2 regions of the Desulfotomaculum sp. 1211_IL3151 genome follow, and region 1 is predicted to be linked to the other one. Evidence: predicted binding sites of a transcription regulator. Region 1 holds the regulator's gene; the other holds the start of a gene.

Region 1 (9,649 bases):
GCAAAGGTCAATTCCATATCGCAGACAACTTCGTTGCCTTCCCGGCGAAAGAATTTATCAGGCCGCACCATGATATAGACGTAAAGATCCCCCGGTGGGCCACCCCTGAGTCCTGACTCACCCTCGCCGGCAAGCCGCAGACGGGAACCTTCATCAACACCCGCAGGAATTTTCACATGAATATTTTTGGTCCTTCTGATTTGACCGGCACCCCGGCAAGTGGGGCAGGGTTTTTCAACTATTTTTCCAGAACCGTGACACCGATCACAGGTTCGGCTCTGAACAATCCGACCGAAGGGAGTGTTGGAGGCATATTGTACTTGTCCTGAGCCATGGCAGGTCCCACAGGTTTTGGGATTGCTTCCCGGTGCAGCACCGGAACCGTCACAGGTATCGCAGTTTTCGGTACGGGGAATCTGAATATCCCTTTCTATGCCAAAGGCAGCTTCTTTAAAGGAAATTTCCATGTTAAAGCGTAAATCACTGCCCTTTTGTGGGCCATTACGCTGCCTGCCCATGCCGCCAAAAAACATATCAAAGATATCATTAATTCCACCGAAATCGCCAAAACCACCGGCCCCAAAGCCTTGACCATCGGTGGCAGCATGACCAAATTGGTCATAGGCCGCTCGTTTTTCATTATCGCTTAGTACGGCATAGGCCTCCGCAATCTCTTTAAACTTTGCTTCAGCCTCTGCTTTATCGCCCTGGTAGGCATCTGGGTGGTACTGCCGGGCCAGCTTACGGTAAGATTTCTTTATTTCTTCCGCAGAGGCACCCTTGTTAACGCCCAGCACCTCGTAATAATCTCGCTTAGCCATGATTCACCACCTTACATTCATAATTACAGGGGAATCGAGATTCCCCTGTAATTAACACTCTATAGTATATGTTATCTTACTGCTTATTGTCATCCTTTACTTCATAGTCGGCATCCACAACATGATCCTTTTCAGCCTGGGTGCCACAGCCTCCGTCAGCACAACCACCCTGGGCAGGGTCTTGCTGGGCCTGCTGTTGCTGGTACATGGCAGCCGTTAACTCGTGCAGAGGTTTGGTTAGTTCTTCCAGCTTATTCTTGATTAAATCCGTGTCATTACCAGTCATCGCTGTGCGTAGTTCCTCAATGGCTTTTTGCAGTGCCTCTACCTTATCTTTTTCTGCCTTATCTCCCAGATCTTTAATGGTCTTTTCTGCCTGGTAAATCATGCTGTCTGCCTGGTTTTTAACTTCCACTGCTTCTTTACGTTTTTTATCCTCTTCAGCAAATTTTTCGGCGTCATTGACCATTCTGTTAATTTCATCGTCAGATAATCCACCCGTACCGCCGGTGATAGAAATGCTCTGGACTGTGCCGGTCCCCATATCCTTGGCCGATACAGAAACAATGCCATTCACGTCAATATCAAATCTAACTTCAATTTGTGGTACACCACGGGGTGCTGGAGGAATGCCGGTTAGTTGGAACCTACCCAAGGTCTTGTTGTCTGCAGCCATCTGACGTTCACCCTGCAATACATGAATTTCTACAGAAGGCTGGTTATCCGCTGCCGTGGAGAAGATCTGGCTCTTGGACGTTGGGATGGTGGTATTGCGGTCAATAAGTTTAGTGAATACACCACCCAGTGTTTCAATACCCAAGGACAGAGGCGTTACATCCAGCAGCAGAACATCCTTCACTTCACCGGACAAAACTCCGGCCTGGATGGCAGCACCTAGGGCCACACACTCATCCGGGTTGATCCCCTTGTGAGGTTCTTTACCCAGGAATTTACGGATGGCTTCCTGTACAGCGGGAATACGGGAGGAACCGCCCACTAACAAAATTTTATTAATTTCATTTGGCTGCAAACCAGAATCAGCTAAAGCCTGACGGGTGGGTCCCATTGTTTTTTCCACCAGGTCTGCGGTTAATTCATCAAACTTTGCTCTGCTGATATTAACATCCAGGTGCAAAGGACCCTCGGCACCAACGGAGATAAAGGGCAGGTTGACATTGGTGTTAACCACACCGGACAGCTCAATCTTAGCCTTTTCAGCAGCTTCTTTTAAACGCTGCAGCGCCATTTTATCTTTGGCTAAATCAACAGCCGTTTCTTTCTTGAACTCAGCCACTAAATAATCAATAACACGTTGGTCAAAGTCATCACCACCCAAACGGTTATTACCGCTGGTGGCCTTTACTTCAAAGACTCCGTCGCCTAATTCCAAAATAGATACGTCAAAGGTACCGCCGCCAAGGTCAAAAACCAGGATGGTTTGGTCTTCTTCTTTATCCAAACCATAGGCTAAGGCTGCTGCGGTGGGTTCGTTAATAATACGCAGAACTTCCAGACCGGCAATTTTACCAGCGTCTTTGGTTGCTTGACGCTGGGCGTCACTGAAATAAGCCGGTACAGTAATAACAGCCTGAGCCACTGACTCACCTAAATAAGCTTCGGCATCGGCCTTGAGTTTACCAAGGACCATGGCAGAAATTTCCTGGGGTGAATATTCTTTACCATCCACCGTTACCTTGTGATTGGTACCCATGTGGCGTTTAATGGATTGAATGGTGCGATCGGTGTTGCTGACAGCCTGACGTTTGGCAACCTGACCCACCAATCTTTCTCCGGTTTTGGAGAAACCTACCACTGAGGGGGTGGTTCTAGCACCCTCCGCGTTTGGAATAACAACTGCTTCGCCGCCTTCCATCACGGCAACACAAGAGTTTGTTGTTCCTAAGTCAATACCAATTACTTTTCCCATTGTTTTTACCTCCTGAGAAAAAATTTATATCAAAGTAAGTATTGAGAATACCTGGCTATGATTTCGCCACCTTAACCATCGAAGGACGAATAACCTTTCCCTTTAGATAATAGCCTTTGCGGAGTTCTTCCACTACGGTGTTTTCCGGTTCCCCGGTATCCTCCGCCTGCAGCATGGCTTCGTGAATATTCGGGTCAAATTGCTCACCCTGGGCCGGAATTGCTGCTAAGCCCTCCCCAGCCAGAACTTCATTGAGTTGACGGAAGATCATTTCCACACCACTGACAAAGCCCTCACCGCCATCACCGGCAGATGCCATCGCCCTTTCAAAGTTATCCAGGACTGGCAGTAATCCGGTAATAAGTTGTTCAGAACCAAATTTTATTAGTTCTTCCCGCTCCTGGCGAGTGCGACGGCGCAGGTTTTCATAATCTGCCTGCAGCCGGAGGGCTCTGTTGTAGCTTTGTTCAGCTTCCTCCGTCTTTTCCAGCAGCAATTTTTTTAACTCCTCTGGATCATTAGGCAGATTAACTGCAGCAGCACCGGTGGTGGACTCTCCCGTTTTATTGCTTTGGTATGCCTCAGCCTCTGTTGCCGTTTCTTGACCGTTCATCATTTGCTCCTCGGTCACTGTATCACCTTCTTTATTATGTTCCCTGCCCGCCAATCTCTGTGGCAGGTTTATAATCCTTCATTTTTATAATTGTATCAATACGCAGGATGGCTTCGGCTATCTCGCCGGCAGCTTTAAGGGCATGGATTTTTACCAGGGCCGGGTCGATGACACCCAAGTCATACATATCTGCAAGCTCCCCGCTGTCGCAATCTACCCCCAGGGAAATCTTACCTTGCTCTGCCTGGGCTGCCAGGACATCCCCCAGTTTCTCCAGGGGGTTGAAACCGGCATTCGCTACAATTTGAGTCATGGGACGGCGCAGGGTTTCGGCCACACAACTGATGCCATAGGCAGTCATGCCCCTGGTACTTTCCCGGGTTTTTTCTACTTCCCGGGAGACAGCCAATTCCAAAGCTCCGCCTCCAGGAACCACGCCACCTTTAATGGCGGCTTGTACGGAGCTGGCAGCATCCTTAGCAATTCGTTCCCTTTCACCCACCACTTCCTCCGTGGCAGCTCCCACTAAAACCGTGGCCATTGGTTTGCCTTTGCCTTCTAAAATCCAGACCTGTTCTAATTTTTCATCTACCAAAACTTCGTCGGCCCGGCCTAGATATTTAGCCAACTCCGTAATATCTTTTTTAAGACTGGTTTTTTTGATAATGCGGGCCCCGGTATGTTCCGCTGCCCGACGCAGTTCCTTGTTGAGAACCCTTTGTACCACCATCACCCCGGCATCGGTAAACACCTCTTCGACGTTATCATCTACGCCACGGTCCACCAACACCAGACCCACGCCAAGGTCAATAATCTTTTGCAGATTGGCACGGAATTCTTCTTGCAACGCCAAATAACGAGCAAAACCCGACTCGGTACTGAGGGCCTCATCCTCAATTCCCTCCGGTTCCAGTGCATCATCAATGACCAGGATTTTAAGTTCCTTTAATTGGCGGGGCATTTGTTTGCTCATGGTTTCTTTATTGATAATGACACCCATGAAAACCTGATTATTGGCCCCTTCCTGGGATATAATCGTATCCGAAAGCTTAAAGTTTCTATCAATTAGTTTTTCTTTACCAATTAAACGGGCAGCCTGCACCACCAGATCTGCAATGTCTTGGTGCTCCCTACCCGCCACCAGGGCTACTTGTTTGAGCCAGGGATGATGAACATCCTCCAAGGGCACTGCCTGTTGCTGCATCGCCTCCAAGGCCCGGCGAACACCCGAGCGGATACCCTCGATAACCCGGGACACCGGAACTCCCTTGATCACCTGATCGACCCCAACACTGACTAGGGCCCCTGCCATCACTGTGGCAGTGGTGGTGCCATCCCCTATCTCTTCCTGCTGGGATTTAGCAATATTAATCACCATCCGGGCAGCAGGATGATTGGCCTCCATCATGGTTAAAATGGTAACGCCATCGTTGGTAATGACCACTTCGCCAAATTTATCCACCAACATCGTGTCTAACCCCTTTGGTCCCAGGGTTCCTTCTACAGCTGCGGCAATGGCTCTCACAGCATTGGCATTGGTCATAAGAGCGGCCAATTTTTCATTGACTTCGGCACCTTGGCTTGCCTGTTGTTTAAGACTCACAGAAACGGTTCCTCCTTAACTTCATCAACCCTGTCCCTTCAGAATACGATCCAGTGTTTTGGATAAATTACGGGACATACAGTCAACCACTGTGACCACCCTGGCATAGTCCATCCTGGTGGGTCCCAGTACACCGATGGTTCCTAGTATTTTATCCCCCACTTGATAAGTGGCAGTTACCATGCTGCAATCCTGAATTTCTTGGCGATTATTTTCTTTGCCAATCTTAATGGTGATTCCTTGACTGTCCTTAGGGTAGTCAAGGATGTCCTTTAGCAAATTTTCCTGTTCCAGTAAGGAAAGAAGTACCTTTACCCTCTCAACATTATGGAATTCCGGTTGATTTAGAATATTGAATACCCCTTCAAGGTAGATTTTATCCTCTTTGACAGGGGTAATCCCGTCCTGCATTAGTTCGATGGCCAGGTCTAAAATACTACGATGTTTAGACAGTTCAAAGTAAATTTCCTTAATCAGATTCAGTCGAATACTGTCCATCGTCTTGCCCTGTAGCTTCGCGTTGAGAACACTGGAAATTTGGTCAAGATCTTGCTGGGTAATGTTTTCGGATACTGTCATCATTTGATGATGCACAGCACCGGTATCCATCACCACAATTAAGATTGCCTGAGTCGGTGCCATTAGTACGATTTGCACATGCCTATAGGCACTTCTGCCAAAGTTCGGCATCTGAACCAAGGCTGTATAATGGGTCAGCTGCGCTACCATTCTACCGGTACGATTGAGGATTTCCCCCACTTCCCGCACTTTATTTTGATAGCCACGCCGAATGGTTCCTTCTTCTTCTTCACTAAGCTGTTCCCGTTGCATTAAGCAGTCCACATAGTAGCGATAACCCAGGTTGGATGGTATGCGACCAGCTGAGGTATGGGGTTGTTCGATATAGCCCATCTCCTCTAGGTCTGACATCTCATTGCGAATGGTGGCAGGGCTAACGCCTAACTTGTATTTACGGGATATCGTTCTTGATCCTACTGGCTCTGCTGTGTTGACATAGTCTTTAATGATGGCCAACAGAATCTGTTGTTTTCGTTCATCCATTTTCACGTCGGCTCACCCTCCCAGCCTACCCATATAGGTGTTAGCACTCGACGACGATGAGTGCTAATCTAAATAAAAATTTAGCAAATGAAAAAATATTTGTCAAGGACAGTAGCGTGTATCAAAGGTAGGTTAATGAATAACCAATCGATTTTTTCCCCTGAAAAGGGAGATTTTAGATCGTCAGCCATTCGCGGTATGCGACCAGGTCATAGGAAACGAATATGGGTATTCACTTTTTTACACAAATTCTAAAAAAACCTGATTTGCAATGGGTAAACCCTTCTCTGTTAACTTAAGATACCCATCCTCTGTTTTTACTAAACCTAAACGTACCAACCGGGCAATTTCCCGGGCAAAAATTTGGTCTATGGCTACGCCAAAACGGTTTTGAAAATCAATCCTATTTAATCCCTTTAACATTCTTAATCCCAGGAAAACGGTTTCTTCCATTTGCTCTTTCATGGTTAGGGTCGTTTTTTCTGCCAGGGGTTGCTGTCCGCTTTGCAGCAGAGAGACATAATTATCAATATTCTCCACATTGCCCCAACGTGCTTGATTATGATGGGAATGTGCCCCTGGTCCAAAGCCCAGGTATTCGCCGTTATGCCAGTAAAGTAAATTGTGCCTGCATTGATAGCCTGCCCGGGCAAAGTTGGATATCTCGTAGTGCTCATAGCCCTCTGCCCGTAAAATAGCACTGGCTGACTGAAACATGGCTAAATCATCTTCTTCGGAACAGGCTGGTAATTTCCCCTGTTCGATGGAGCAGGTTAAGGGTGTTCCCTCTTCCAATTGCAGTCCATAGCAGGAGATATGTTCCGGTTTGAGCATGATGATATCTGCCAGGGTCTGCTGCCACTGGCCCAGGGTTTGCTGCGGCAGGCCAAAGATGAGGTCTAGATTTATATTGGTAAAGCCAGCTTGCCTTGCTTGATCAAGGGCTTCCCTGGCCTGACCAAAGTCGTGTATCCGACCCATCAGGGAAAGAAGTTCCTGATGGGTGGACTGTACCCCCAGGCTGAGGCGATTAAAACCGGCAGCCCTTAATTCTTTAAGCTCGCTAAGATTTACCGTGCCTGGATTAGCCTCGGTGGTTATCTCTGCATCCTTGGTAATAGAAAAGGAACGGTCCAGCCGTTCCAAAATCCTTGCCAATTGCTCGGACATAAGAGAAGTGGGCGTACCACCACCCACAAAAATACTTTCTATTGACGTGTTCTCTAAACCAAGTACTTCTAAATAAAGTTCTATTTCCATTTCCAGTCCCCGGAGATAATTTGCCACCTGTGCCTGGTTTATGGGATAGGATGTAAAATCACAGTAAAGACATTTTCGCATACAAAAGGGTACATGAATGTAGAGACCTAGGGACATGGTTCCACCAGCTTATCTTGAATTTCCTTAATTAAACGTTGTTCCTGGGCCGGGTCCTTGATCCATTCCTCCACCACCGGCCATACCTGGGGGCAGCGACCCTTGGCTCCGGTTACAGCACGAACTGTTTGATCGACAATCTTACGTTGATTCTTCGTTAGCGTGTCGTGACCAGCCTTTTCTAACACTGGTTTTAACTTGTTTAAATAACAGGTCATTTGCCCTACCTCACGATTAGTCTTCGATGCTGAGTACTGCCATAAAGGCTTCCTGGGGTATTTCAACATTACCCACCTGTTTCATGCGCCTTTTACCCTCTTTTTGCTTTTCGAGCAATTTCCTCTTGCGGCTAATATCACCGCCGTAGCATTTGGCTAAAACGTCCTTGCGCATAGCCTTGACCGTTTCTCTGGCAATAATTTTATTGCCAATGGCAGCCTGCACGGGAATCTCAAACATCTGACGAGGAATGAGAGAACGTAGTTTTACCACCAGTGATCTACCCCTGGCGTAAGCTCTTTCATGGTGAACAATACAAGAGAGGGCATCCAGTACTTCACCGTTTAACATAATATCCATTTTGACCAAGTCAGACTGTCGGTAGCCAATCATTTCGTAATCTAAGGAAGCATAGCCCTTGGTCCGAGATTTCAACTGATCGAAAAAGTCATAGATAATTTCTGAGAGAGGAATTTCGTAGGTCACCATCACACGGGTAACACCCATATACTCCATATTACTGAAAATACCACGTTTGCCCTGGCAAAGTTCCATGACGGTGCCGACAAAATCCTTCGGTACCATAATCGTTGCTTTGACAAAGGGTTCTTCAATCATTTCAAGATTGTTAACCGGAGGCAGATTAGCAGGGTTATCAATTTCAGTAACCTCACCCTTGGTGGTGGTCACCCGGTAGACTACGCTGGGGGCAGTGGTAATGAGGCTTAGGCCATATTCCCTCTCTAAACGCTCCTGCACAATTTCCATGTGCAGCAAACCCAGAAAACCGCAGCGGAAACCAAAGCCCAGGGCATCGGAGGTTTCCGGCTCATAGATCAGGGAAGCATCATTCAGCTTTAGCTTGTCCAGGGCATCCCTTAAATCTTCATAGTCCACTGTATCCACAGGGTAGAGACCGCAGAAGACCATGGGTGTAACCTTACGGTAGCCGGGCAGCGGCTGCGACGCGGGATTTTGTGCTGAGGTAATGGTATCACCCACCCGAACATCCTGGACATTCTTCATGCTGGCCACCACTAAGCCAACCTCACCTGGTTTTAATTCATCCACGAAGGTCATGTTCGGGTTAAACACGCCCACTTCCGTGACTTCAAAGTCCTTTTTAGTTGCCATCATGCGAATACGCATGCCAGGCTTCAGGCTTCCCTGAACCACCCTGATATAGGCAACGACACCCCGGTAAGCATCATAATGAGAATCAAAGATCAGAGCCTGCAGGGGATCTTCGGCATCACCCTGCGGGGGGGCAATTTTGTTTACAACCTGTTCCAGAATTTCCTTAATCCCCGCTCCGGTTTTGGCCGAGGCCAGAATTGCATCTGAGGTGTCCAAACCGATAACATCTTCGATTTCCTGTTTAACCCGTGCCGGTTCTGCGCTGGGCAGGTCAATCTTATTTATAACTGGGATGATCTCCAGATTATTCTCCAGGGCCAGATATACATTGGCCAAGGTCTGGGCTTCAATACCCTGGGACGAATCCACAACTAACAAAGCACCTTCACAAGCAGCCAAACTGCGGGACACTTCATAGGTAAAGTCAACGTGGCCAGGAGTGTCAATCAGATTAAGCTGATACTCCAGCCCATCCGCTGCAGTATAATACAATCGAACGGCCTTCAATTTAATGGTAATGCCCCGTTCCCTTTCCAAATCCATCTTGTCCAGCACCTGTTCAGTCATTTCCCTTTGACTAAGTGCACCGGTTTCTTCTAAAATTCTATCCGCCAGTGTTGATTTACCGTGATCAATATGTGCAATGATGCAAAAATTTCTTATACGGTTTTGGGGGGTTGACATTCTATATTCCTCCACTTCCGGAAAACGACATACGATATATATTATAGCACTGGTTATGTCCTGCATCAACTTGTCTGTTTCTCAGCTTGGTATTTTTATCGACAACACAGGGGGACGGTTCTTTTGTGTCGTTTTCAACGACACAAAAGAACCGTCCCCCTGTGTTACTTGTGGCTGATAGCTAAATTCTTTCTTCTATCCACTGC
Region 2 (9,649 bases), on a different contig from region 1:
CACTACGGGCTACTTATATCGTTGGCACCAGTAATTACACGGGTTTTAAGGCCGTTTTACATCATGCCGCCCATTCCACCCATGCCGCCCATACCGGCCATTGGGTTGCCGCCGTCTTTTTCGGGCTTATCGGCGACTAGTGTCTCGGTGGTCAGAACCATGGCTGCGATGGAAGCAGCGTTCTGTAAAGCGGAACGAGTCACTTTGGCAGGGTCGATAATACCGGCAGCGATCATATCAACATATTCTTCGGACATGGCATTGAAACCTTTGCCAGTGGTACGAGCTTTTTCTACTACTACAGAGCCTTCAAAGCCTGCGTTGTTGGCGATTTGACGTAGGGGCTCTTCCAGGGCACGCTTGACTAGATCTACACCAGTTTTAGCGTCACCTTCCAGTTGAATGCTGTCTAGGGAAGAGATGATATTTACAAAGGCAGCACCACCGCCGGGTACGATACCTTCTTCAACAGCTGCACGAGTAGCGTTTAGAGCATCGTCGATGCGCAGCTTTTTCTCTTTCATTTCAACTTCAGTGGCTGCACCAACTTGGATAACAGCTACACCGCCAGCCAGCTTGGCCAGACGCTCTTGTAGTTTTTCGCGGTCAAATTCGGAAGTGGTATCTTCGATTTGCTTCTTAATTTGAGCGATACGTCCCTCAATACTAGCTTGCTCTCCGGCACCGCCAACAATGATGGTTTCTTCTTTCTTAACCCGAACTTGACGAGCAGTACCAAGCATTTCTAGGTCAGCCTTGTCTAACTTGAGACCGATATCTTCGGTAATTACGGTACCACCGGTCAGAATAGCAAGGTCTTCTAACATAGCCTTACGACGGTCACCGAAACCAGGAGCCTTAACGGCTACTACATTAAGAGTGCCGCGAAGTTTGTTCAGCACCAGGGTAGCCAGTGCTTCACCTTCCAGGTCTTCACAAATCAGCAGTACGGGCTTGTTGCCGGTTTGTACAACTTTTTCCAAAACGGGCAGCAGTTCTTGTACGGAAGAAACTTTCTTATCGGTGATTAAGATGTAGGGATCGGTGAGAGCCGCTTCCATCTTATCCGTATCCGTGATCATGTAAGGAGAAATATAACCACGGTCGAAGTTCATACCTTCAACAACCTCTAAATTGGTCCCAATACTCTGGGATTCCTCAACGGTAATAACGCCGTCTTTACCCACTTTTTCCATGGCTTCGGCAATCAGGTTACCGATGGACTCATCGTTAGCAGAAACGGTAGCAACCTGGGCAATCGCTTCTTTGCTCTCAATGGGCTTGGCCATTTCTTTAATTTCTTCAACGGCCTTTTCTACTGCCTTTTCAATACCACGCTTGATAATCATGGGGTTAGCACCGGCGGCTACGTTCTTGAGACCTTCACGTACCAAAGCTTGGGCCAAAACAGTAGCAGTGGTGGTGCCGTCGCCGGCAACATCGTTAGTCTTGGTGGCTACTTCTTTAACCAGCTGCGCACCCATGTTTTCAAAGTGGTCTTCCAGCTCAATTTCACGGGCGATGGTTACACCATCATTGGTAATGGTGGGAGCACCAAATTTTTTCTCAATGACTACGTTACGACCCTTGGGTCCAAGGGTTACTTTAACAGTTTCGGCCAGAGCATTAACGCCTCTTTCCAGTGCCCTGCGAGCTTCTTCGCGGAAAATAATTTCTTTAGCCAAGGTTTTGACCTCCTTAGAATCTTAAATACTGGGTAAGTACAAAAACAGAAAATAAATTATTCAATAACAGCCAGAATGTCCATTTCACGCAGGATTAAATATTCTTCTTCGTTTAGTTTAATTTCGTTGCCAGCATACTTGGAGAAAAATACTTTGTCCCCTGCTTTTAAATCAAGGGCAGCACGCTGACCATTTTCCAACAGACGACCGGGGCCTACAGCCACGATTTCACCCTGCTGGGGTTTCTCCTTTGCAGTATCAGGCAGTACAATACCGCTTTTAGTTTTTTCTTCCTGGGGCAGTGCCTTAACGACTACCCTGTCACCTAATGGTTTAATCACAAAAAACCCCTCCTTTGAAATATTTAAGGTTTTTAGAATATACGGGTAAGATTTTTGTTAGCACTCATCTGTGTTGAGTGCTAACACCTAATAAATATAATATAGAACAAGAAATTTAAAATCAAATACCCCGTAAAACAAATACAACCAATTATGTTGCTTATAATCCATAATACGGGTATTTATCTTTTAATTTCTCCTTCTACATTACATTTACATTGGCTTTTATCTATTATTTCCCTCACTAGGTATTTTTGCCCTATTCCTGGTTATTTTATGCAATGTTTTTAACAAATTTTAGATTATTTTAAAAATGTCCGCATTCCCCACCACGGCCTGTCAAGATCTCCAGGCCATGGGGCAATACCGGTAAAATAACCTCCAGGCATTCCCTTACTCCTTTTACGCTGCCAGGTAAGTTAATAATTAGGGTTTTACCTCTGGTGCCACTGACTGCTCTGGATAACATAGCCTTGGGGGTTTTTTTCAGGCTTTCAGCCCGAATGGCTTCTGCCAATCCTGGCACCTGCCGAGCGATAACGGCAAGGGTAGCCTCCGGCGTATTGTCTCTGGGTCCCAACCCGGTTCCACCCGTGGTGAGAATCAAGTCCATACCCGCCTGATCAGCAAATTCGACGAGCGTATTTTTTATAACCTCCGGATCATCCGGTACAATGCAATATTGTTCCACATTCCCTAAACCCTTGACCATTTCTCTTATTGTGGCACCGCTAATATCTTCCCTTTGCCCCTGGGACCCTTTATCACTCATGGTGATAATTCCTATTTTGTACATTTGCTCCCACCTCACGTTTTGATCTAATCTTCACATATTGGCTGCGTTGGGGTACAATAAAAGTAACTGAATTTTGCTTTATTATGCTTTTACCTTCTAGGGGGTTATCAAATGGTCAAGCAATCAAATAAAACAACTTCTCAAATTATACGTATTAAAGGCGACAAAATAATAACCACCGAAGACTTTCTTGTGCGGGAAGTACCCATAACACTGTTTCTAAATGATAAAGAGTTTGTTACAATGGTTTGTTCTCCTCAGGCAGTGGAAGAATTGGCCATCGGGTTTCTTTGCTCGGAAGGCCTTTTACAATCACTGGATGAAATTAAAAACATTTGGTATGACGAAGAAAACGGCATTGTTTACCTGGATGCGCCAGGTATCGAGGCCGAGTCTAAGTTTCTTAAACGAAACATAACCAGTTGCTGTGGCCGGGGACGACCCGTCTTTTACTTCGTCAACGATGCAAAAAGCATGAACAAGGTAACCACCGATCTAATGATAACACCCGGCATGGTCTGGGATCTCTCTGACCGTCTAGAGGAAATGTCTACCCTTTTTCAGGAAACAGGTGGTGTTCATAATGCCGCCTTATGTACCCCCACCGAGGTTGTTTATTTCTATGAAGATGTAGGACGTCATAACGCTGTGGATAAAATATTTGGTCGTTCCTTTTTAGACAAAATTCCTTTGGAGGATAAGATCCTGGTCTTCAGCGGTAGAATTTCTTCGGAAATCGTTATCAAAATTGGCAAAATGGGATTGCCTGTAATTATCTCCCGCTCTGCCCCGACAGATCTAGGTTTAGAAATGGCCAAGCAGTTAGGCATCACCGTGATAGGCTTTGCCAAGGGAGAAAAAATGAATGTCTATACCTATCCCGAGCGGATTTTGGGATAGCTTTGGAGTATTACTTATGGATCGGCCATGGGCCAATGGGCGTGTGCCATGGCTCACGGCCCATTCCCAAAGCACTCATCAAAAGTCTCCTGACAAACCCTTTCCACCTTTTCCCGAAACTCACCAAAGCACTTAACTAATTTGTTGCCTTCAGGTGTCAGTGTAGCACCGCCGCCGAGATCCCCGCCAACTTGGGTTTCTACTAGCAAAACCCCCCAGCTTTTTTCTGCCCTTTTGATTTTTCCCCAGGCAGCCCGGTAAGACATACCCATTCTTTTAGCTGCCTGGGCTATGGACCCATAATCGTGCACATTCAAAAGAAGATAATAGAGCCCATCGCCAAAATTGGTCTCCCCCTTTTCCAGCCACACTTTACAGCCTGGTCGAAAAGGTTCTGCCGGAGGCCGCTTCAGGTTGTCCGGGTCATTCTTCTTCATACTTCCTCCTAGATCCCCTGACGATACATAACCCCACCGCAATCCCGCAGGTCATAGCCACCCAAGGCTGCCACCTGGTGTCTGAACTCTGGGGTTGCAATCACTTCCAACAATCGTTTGATATAAGGGGTATCCCAATATTCACCTGGAATACAAAGGTCATAACGTTCTTCCACCACTGGCACAAAATCTAAATCCAATGCCTTAGCCGCCGCCAGGATACCCAATGAGGCATCGGCGGCACCACTGGCCACTGCCGCTGCCACTGCCATATGGGTATACTCTTCGCGGTTGTAGCCATAAATGCTATCTGGATCAATATTAAGTTGCTTTAGACGGTAGTCCAACAAGATCCTGGTACCGGCTCCCCGCTGTCGGTTAATAAAGCGAATCCCTTCCCGGGCCAGATCTTCTAAACCTTGAATCTCAAAGGGATTGCCCTTAGCCACCATCAGGCCCTGCTGACGGTAGACTAAATTCACCAGAACGACCGGACGATCCCCCAACAATCTTTGAATATAGCTCACATTGTAATCACCCGTCTCTTCATCCAATAGATGGGTTCCAGCACAGTGACATTCGCCCCGCTTCAAGGCCGAAAGACCTCCCAAACTGCCTACATTGGCACTGGAAAGGCTGGCTTCGGGAAACCTGCGGCGCAGATGATTGGCTAAAATATCCAGGGACATATCATGACTTCCGATGACCACCGTGGTCTGTCTTACTTCTTCCAGTGGCCGCATCAGTTCTACCTTAACGGATTCCCCCGCTCGGTAACCCTCCGAAAGCCTGGGAACTCTTAGCATGCCATCGGCCCGAACCAGGGACATGATGACCCCCGCGCCCCTAGAGATGGGAGTGGCGATTAACTTCTCACCTACCTGACCCATCTTTACCCGGATGAATTCCTCTACCCCCATGGGAGATGGCATCTTGCGTGAAACAATGGCCTCGGCGGTGACCGGATTGGGCGGGATCGAGCCTAACATTTTATAAATAATGGGACGAACAAATAACTCCATGGCCAGATAGGCTGAAACCGGATAGCCGGGTACACCAATTACGGGCTTGCCATGGATTTCACCCAATATAACGGGTTTCCCCGGCTTTATGGCCGCACCATGGGTTAGCAGTGTGCCCAGCTCCCGCACCAGCTCCGCGGTATAGTCCTCCCGTCCCGCGGAAGACCCCGCATTAATAACAACAACATCTGCCTTTGCCACTGCTGTAAGAATCGATTGCTTTAATTCGCCCCAGTCATCAACAGTAATCGGCCAACGCAGGGGTTCACCGCCCCAGGTTTCAACTAGGGCACCAAAAACCCTGGTGTTATACTCTACTATATCACCGGGCTTGAGAGCCCCCCCGGGTTGAACCAATTCTGTACCAGTGGGCAATAAAGCCACCTTGGGTTTGGGATGAACTTTAATTTTACCGATGCCCCCAGCCAAAATTCCCCCAATATCCATTGGTCGAATTTTATGATTCGCTGGCAGAATCATCTCGGTGGCCACCACATCTTCCCCAATGGCCCTCACATGTTGCCAGGGTGCCGCTGCGGAGGTTATTTCAAAGACATCCTCTGCCACAAAGTGAACATCTTCAATCATAATCACTGCATCACAACCAGCAGGGATCGGATCGCCCGTATCCACCACCTGAGCTTTCTCACCCAATTGAATCGTCTTAGGTGCAGCATCGGAGGCCCCAAAGGTAATGGCGGAATCCACCGCAATACCATCCATGGCCGAAGCATTGTAATGGGGTGAAGAATGAAAGGCAAAGATAGGTTCTGCGGTAACTCGCCCCAAAGCTTTCTCGGTAACAATCTCCTCTGGTGCAAGGGGAGCCAAAGTGCCTTTTTCCCTGAGGTGCTGGAACAAACCCTCTAATGCTTCTTCCCACGGGCGATCATCCAGATATACATCACGTTTATTTCTCATGGCTTAATCTCCTGTTCTTTTTATCTAAAAAAGCCATACATCTAGTAATTCCCCAGCTTCTACCCCTTCTTTACCCAGGGGAATGTGGGCCACGCCGTCAGCTTTCACCATGGTACTGATCAGTCCTGACTTACCCAACACAGGATCAGCCACGACGGTGCCATCATCCAATCGGCGCAGAGCAACCCTTACAAAATCCTCTCGTCCGGTGGCGGAGTGTATATTTCGAGTAATGGCTGCCCGTAAGGGATAACTTCTATCGGTCACCCTGTGCAGGGTTCCCTTAATGATCGGTCTTGCTAATAGGTCAAAAACAACCATGGCTGAGACTGGATGACCTGGTAAACCAAAGACAACCTTCCCCTCCACCACAGCCCCAATCGAAGGCTTGCCCGGTCTTATAGCAATACCATGGAATAATAGCCCCGGATTGCCCAAGGTTTCGATAACCTTAGCCGTAACATCCCGGGCACCCACCGAACTGCCACCGGAAATCAGCACCATCTCATTTTCCTCGAGAGCGGTTAACATAGCCTGTTGCAAAGCAGCAAAATTATCTTCAATAATTCCGTATAGAGTGGGGCTCCCCCCAGCCTCTAAAACCTGCCCATAAAGGGCATATGAATTGATATCTCTCACCTTGCCGGGGCTAGTGGGTTTTTCCGGGTCAATTAGCTCGTTTCCAGTGGATAGAATACCAACCTGCACAGGTTTTGTCACCGCTACCTCTGTAACACCTACCGCCGACAATAGGCCCAGATCCTGGGGGCGCAGTCGGTGACCTGCCCTTAATACAACACTACCCTTGGTAACATCCTCCCCCCGCCGCACCAGATTGTCTCCGGGTGCCACTGGTTTGGTCACACCAATGGTTCTTTCATCTAACTCCTCTGTATATTCCACCATGACCACTGCGTCAGCACCGGGGGGCAGCATGCCACCTGTGGGAATAGCCCAGGCTTGTCCCGATCCGATGGGACCCAGGGCCTCTTGCCCCATCAATACCTCTCCGGTCACATCCACATAGGATGGTAAACTTTCAGAAGCCCCAAAGGTGTCTCTGGCCCGCAGGGCATAACCATCCATCGTAGAGCGATCAAACCCCGGGACATCCTCTTGGGCAATAATATCTCGGGTTAATATTCTATTTAATCCCTGTAGAAGTGGTACCGTTTCTTCACTCTGCCAGGCAGGCAAATGGGAAGCTAAGGCACCTCTGGCCTGCTGCACGGTGAGTACATTAAATAATTCCGCCAAAATGATTCCTCCAAAGTCTATCTTGAAAAATGGCCATGGGCCATGGGCTTTAAACCATCATCTATGTCATCCTCTGATGGTGTTGTCAGGATGCATGGGAATTTCCCTAGATTTAGTTTAAAAACAACCCAATTCGCAAGCCTTTATTTTTATTTTTAACTCATCACAAATATCCCCCACAACCTTTGGGGGTACATCATTATCACTGGCAATCTTTCTAGCAGCAGTACAGGAGAGTTTACCTTCCTTTGCTGTTGCTTTAATACTTTGTAGGATTTTTTCTTTTTGTTCATCCATTGTGAAATCTCCCCTCATATTGGAATGCAGCCTATTTGTGTTATTATTACAATACAATGTCAAAATATCCTGCCGATTCCAGTAAGTGCTATGTTGTTTTTGCATAACGATGCCGTTATTTGTAAAAAGGAGAGAGAAACTTGATTATTGGACTTTCTAATACAGCCTTTGAATATAGGGGAACGATTCAGGACATTATTTGGTTATTTTACCCAGGTGCCATATTCGTTGAGTCTGAGGGAGATTTTTCGCTCCATTTAAACCTAGGCCAGGCAAAAAAACTTTGGGCAGAGGCCCAACTATTTGCGAATGGTTCAGCCCTGGCCCAGAGGGAAGAAGGACTACCCCTGGCAGCAGAGGAAACCCCCAATGAACTAAAACGACTGGCCCGTTTGGCCGTGTATAGGCTATTGTCTTCCTATAGCAAAAGAAGTCCCTCCCCCTGGGGTATTATGACTGGCATTCGACCCACCAAGGTGGTGCATCGCTTACTTGATCTTGGCTGGGACCAAGAGACAGTAAAGACTTACTTACAGGATCATTATGCCCTTCGCGCAGATAAAGCAAAACTAATCACCTCCGTAGTGGCGGTGCAGCGTCCTTTACTTTTATCAAAGGAACAAACTAAAAAATTGCTTGGTATCTACATCGGCATTCCGTTCTGCCCTTCCAGATGCCTTTACTGCTCATTTCCTTCCTACTCCATTAAGCGTCACCGGGACATGGTAGACCCTTTTTTTAAGGCATTGCTTACAGAAATAAAAGTCATCGGAGAAACAATAAAATCCCAGGGGCTTCTTGTGCAAAGCATCTACCTGGGAGGTGGCACGCCAACCAGCCTAAATTATGATCAGCTTCAGCTGCTGCTGCAGGCTATCCAGCAGCATTTGAAAACCCCCGGCACCCTAGAAATAACGGTGGAAGGAGGACGTCCTGATACATTAAACGATGATGTTTTTGCCCTGCTAGCTGATGCCGGGGTAAATCGGCTGAGCATCAATCCCCAGAGCATGAACCAAAAAACCCTGGATGTAATTGGCCGTGCCCATACCGTTGAGGATATTTATCGTTCCTTCGAATCAGCTAGGAAATATCCCTTCTCTACTTTAAATATGGATTTAATTATTGGTTTGCCCGGGGAAACAGTTAAAGATGTGGCTAGGACCATAAACCGTGTGCTACAGCTTAAACCAGAAAATATAACAGTCCATGCACTGGCCCTCAAACGGGCTTCTAACCTCAAGCAGCGTTTGGCTGAATTTCCTCTGCTGCAGGCCGAGGAGGCAGTGGCCATGTGGCAGGAAACTGCCCAGGGTGCAGCAGCCCTTGGCCAACGACCCTACTATATGTATCGTCAGAAGCAAATGGTTGGTAATCTGGAAAACATCGGCTATGCTCTGCCTGGCCACGAATGTATTTATAACATTCAAATGATTGAGGAACGACAAACCATTATTGGTCTGGGAGTTGGAGCTGGCTCCAAGTGGCTAGACCCGGAAACCTTAACCTTAGTAAATGAGTATAATGCCAAGGACCCCAAGCAATATGTGGAACGGCTGGATGAATATATTGTGCGTAAACTAAAACATCTCAAGGAAATCTTCTAAGGGACAAAGCCCTAACACTCAATGATCCTCTTTTCCGTGATAATATATTGCACTGGCTGATCGTACTGTCCCATCCGGTTTGAAAAATCTTGCTTAACTTGCAATTCATAGGCCAAAGCCACGGTAACGGCACCTTTTTTAAGGCGGGGTATGAAACGGTCATAGTACCCGCCGCCGTAGCCCATGCGGTTGCCTTTATGGTCAAATACTGCCCCCGGCACAATAACGAAATCAATCTCCCATGGGTCAATGGGTCGTACCTTATCTGGTGCAGGTTCTAAAATACCATAGGAACCACGGGTAAGGTCGGAAGGGTAATTCACCAACTGAGAAGGGGTCATGGAGCGGTCTACTGTGTTGGCCACAGGAACCACGACCCTTTTCCC

Evidence for each region. The regulator HrcA, encoded in region 1, represses chaperone genes, less so after heat shock. The targets are predictions, from matches to a motif close to TGTTAGCACTCNNNNNNNNNGAGTGCTAACA.
Region 2: groES (co-chaperone GroES) is a predicted target of HrcA. The motif match lies at 2,082-2,112, and genes of this name have one in related genera.

What each region holds. Positions count from the first base shown of each region.
Region 1 covers NZ_JBAIYV010000012.1:34,843-44,491, reverse strand. Annotated here, with positions in the region: gene dnaJ (molecular chaperone DnaJ) at 1-821, opposite strand, end outside; gene dnaK (molecular chaperone DnaK) at 898-2,748, opposite strand; gene grpE (nucleotide exchange factor GrpE) at 2,804-3,379, opposite strand; gene V6C11_RS02200 (TCP-1/cpn60 chaperonin family protein) at 3,396-4,964, opposite strand; gene hrcA (heat-inducible transcriptional repressor HrcA) at 4,989-6,032, opposite strand; gene hemW (radical SAM family heme chaperone HemW) at 6,267-7,403, opposite strand; gene V6C11_RS02185 (hypothetical protein) at 7,394-7,621, opposite strand; gene lepA (translation elongation factor 4) at 7,638-9,443, opposite strand; gene V6C11_RS02175 (hypothetical protein) at 9,625-9,649, opposite strand, start outside.
Region 2 covers NZ_JBAIYV010000006.1:29,659-39,307, forward strand. Annotated here, with positions in the region: gene groL (chaperonin GroEL) at 57-1,685, opposite strand; gene groES (co-chaperone GroES) at 1,742-2,026, opposite strand; gene V6C11_RS00720 (MogA/MoaB family molybdenum cofactor biosynthesis protein) at 2,334-2,822, opposite strand; gene fdhD (formate dehydrogenase accessory sulfurtransferase FdhD) at 2,934-3,722, shown strand; gene V6C11_RS00730 (winged helix-turn-helix domain-containing protein) at 3,776-4,159, opposite strand; gene V6C11_RS00735 (molybdopterin biosynthesis protein) at 4,168-6,102, opposite strand; gene V6C11_RS00740 (molybdopterin molybdotransferase MoeA) at 6,127-7,359, opposite strand; gene V6C11_RS00745 (hypothetical protein) at 7,477-7,656, opposite strand; gene hemZ (coproporphyrinogen dehydrogenase HemZ) at 7,797-9,263, shown strand; gene V6C11_RS00755 (5-formyltetrahydrofolate cyclo-ligase) at 9,275-9,649, opposite strand, start outside.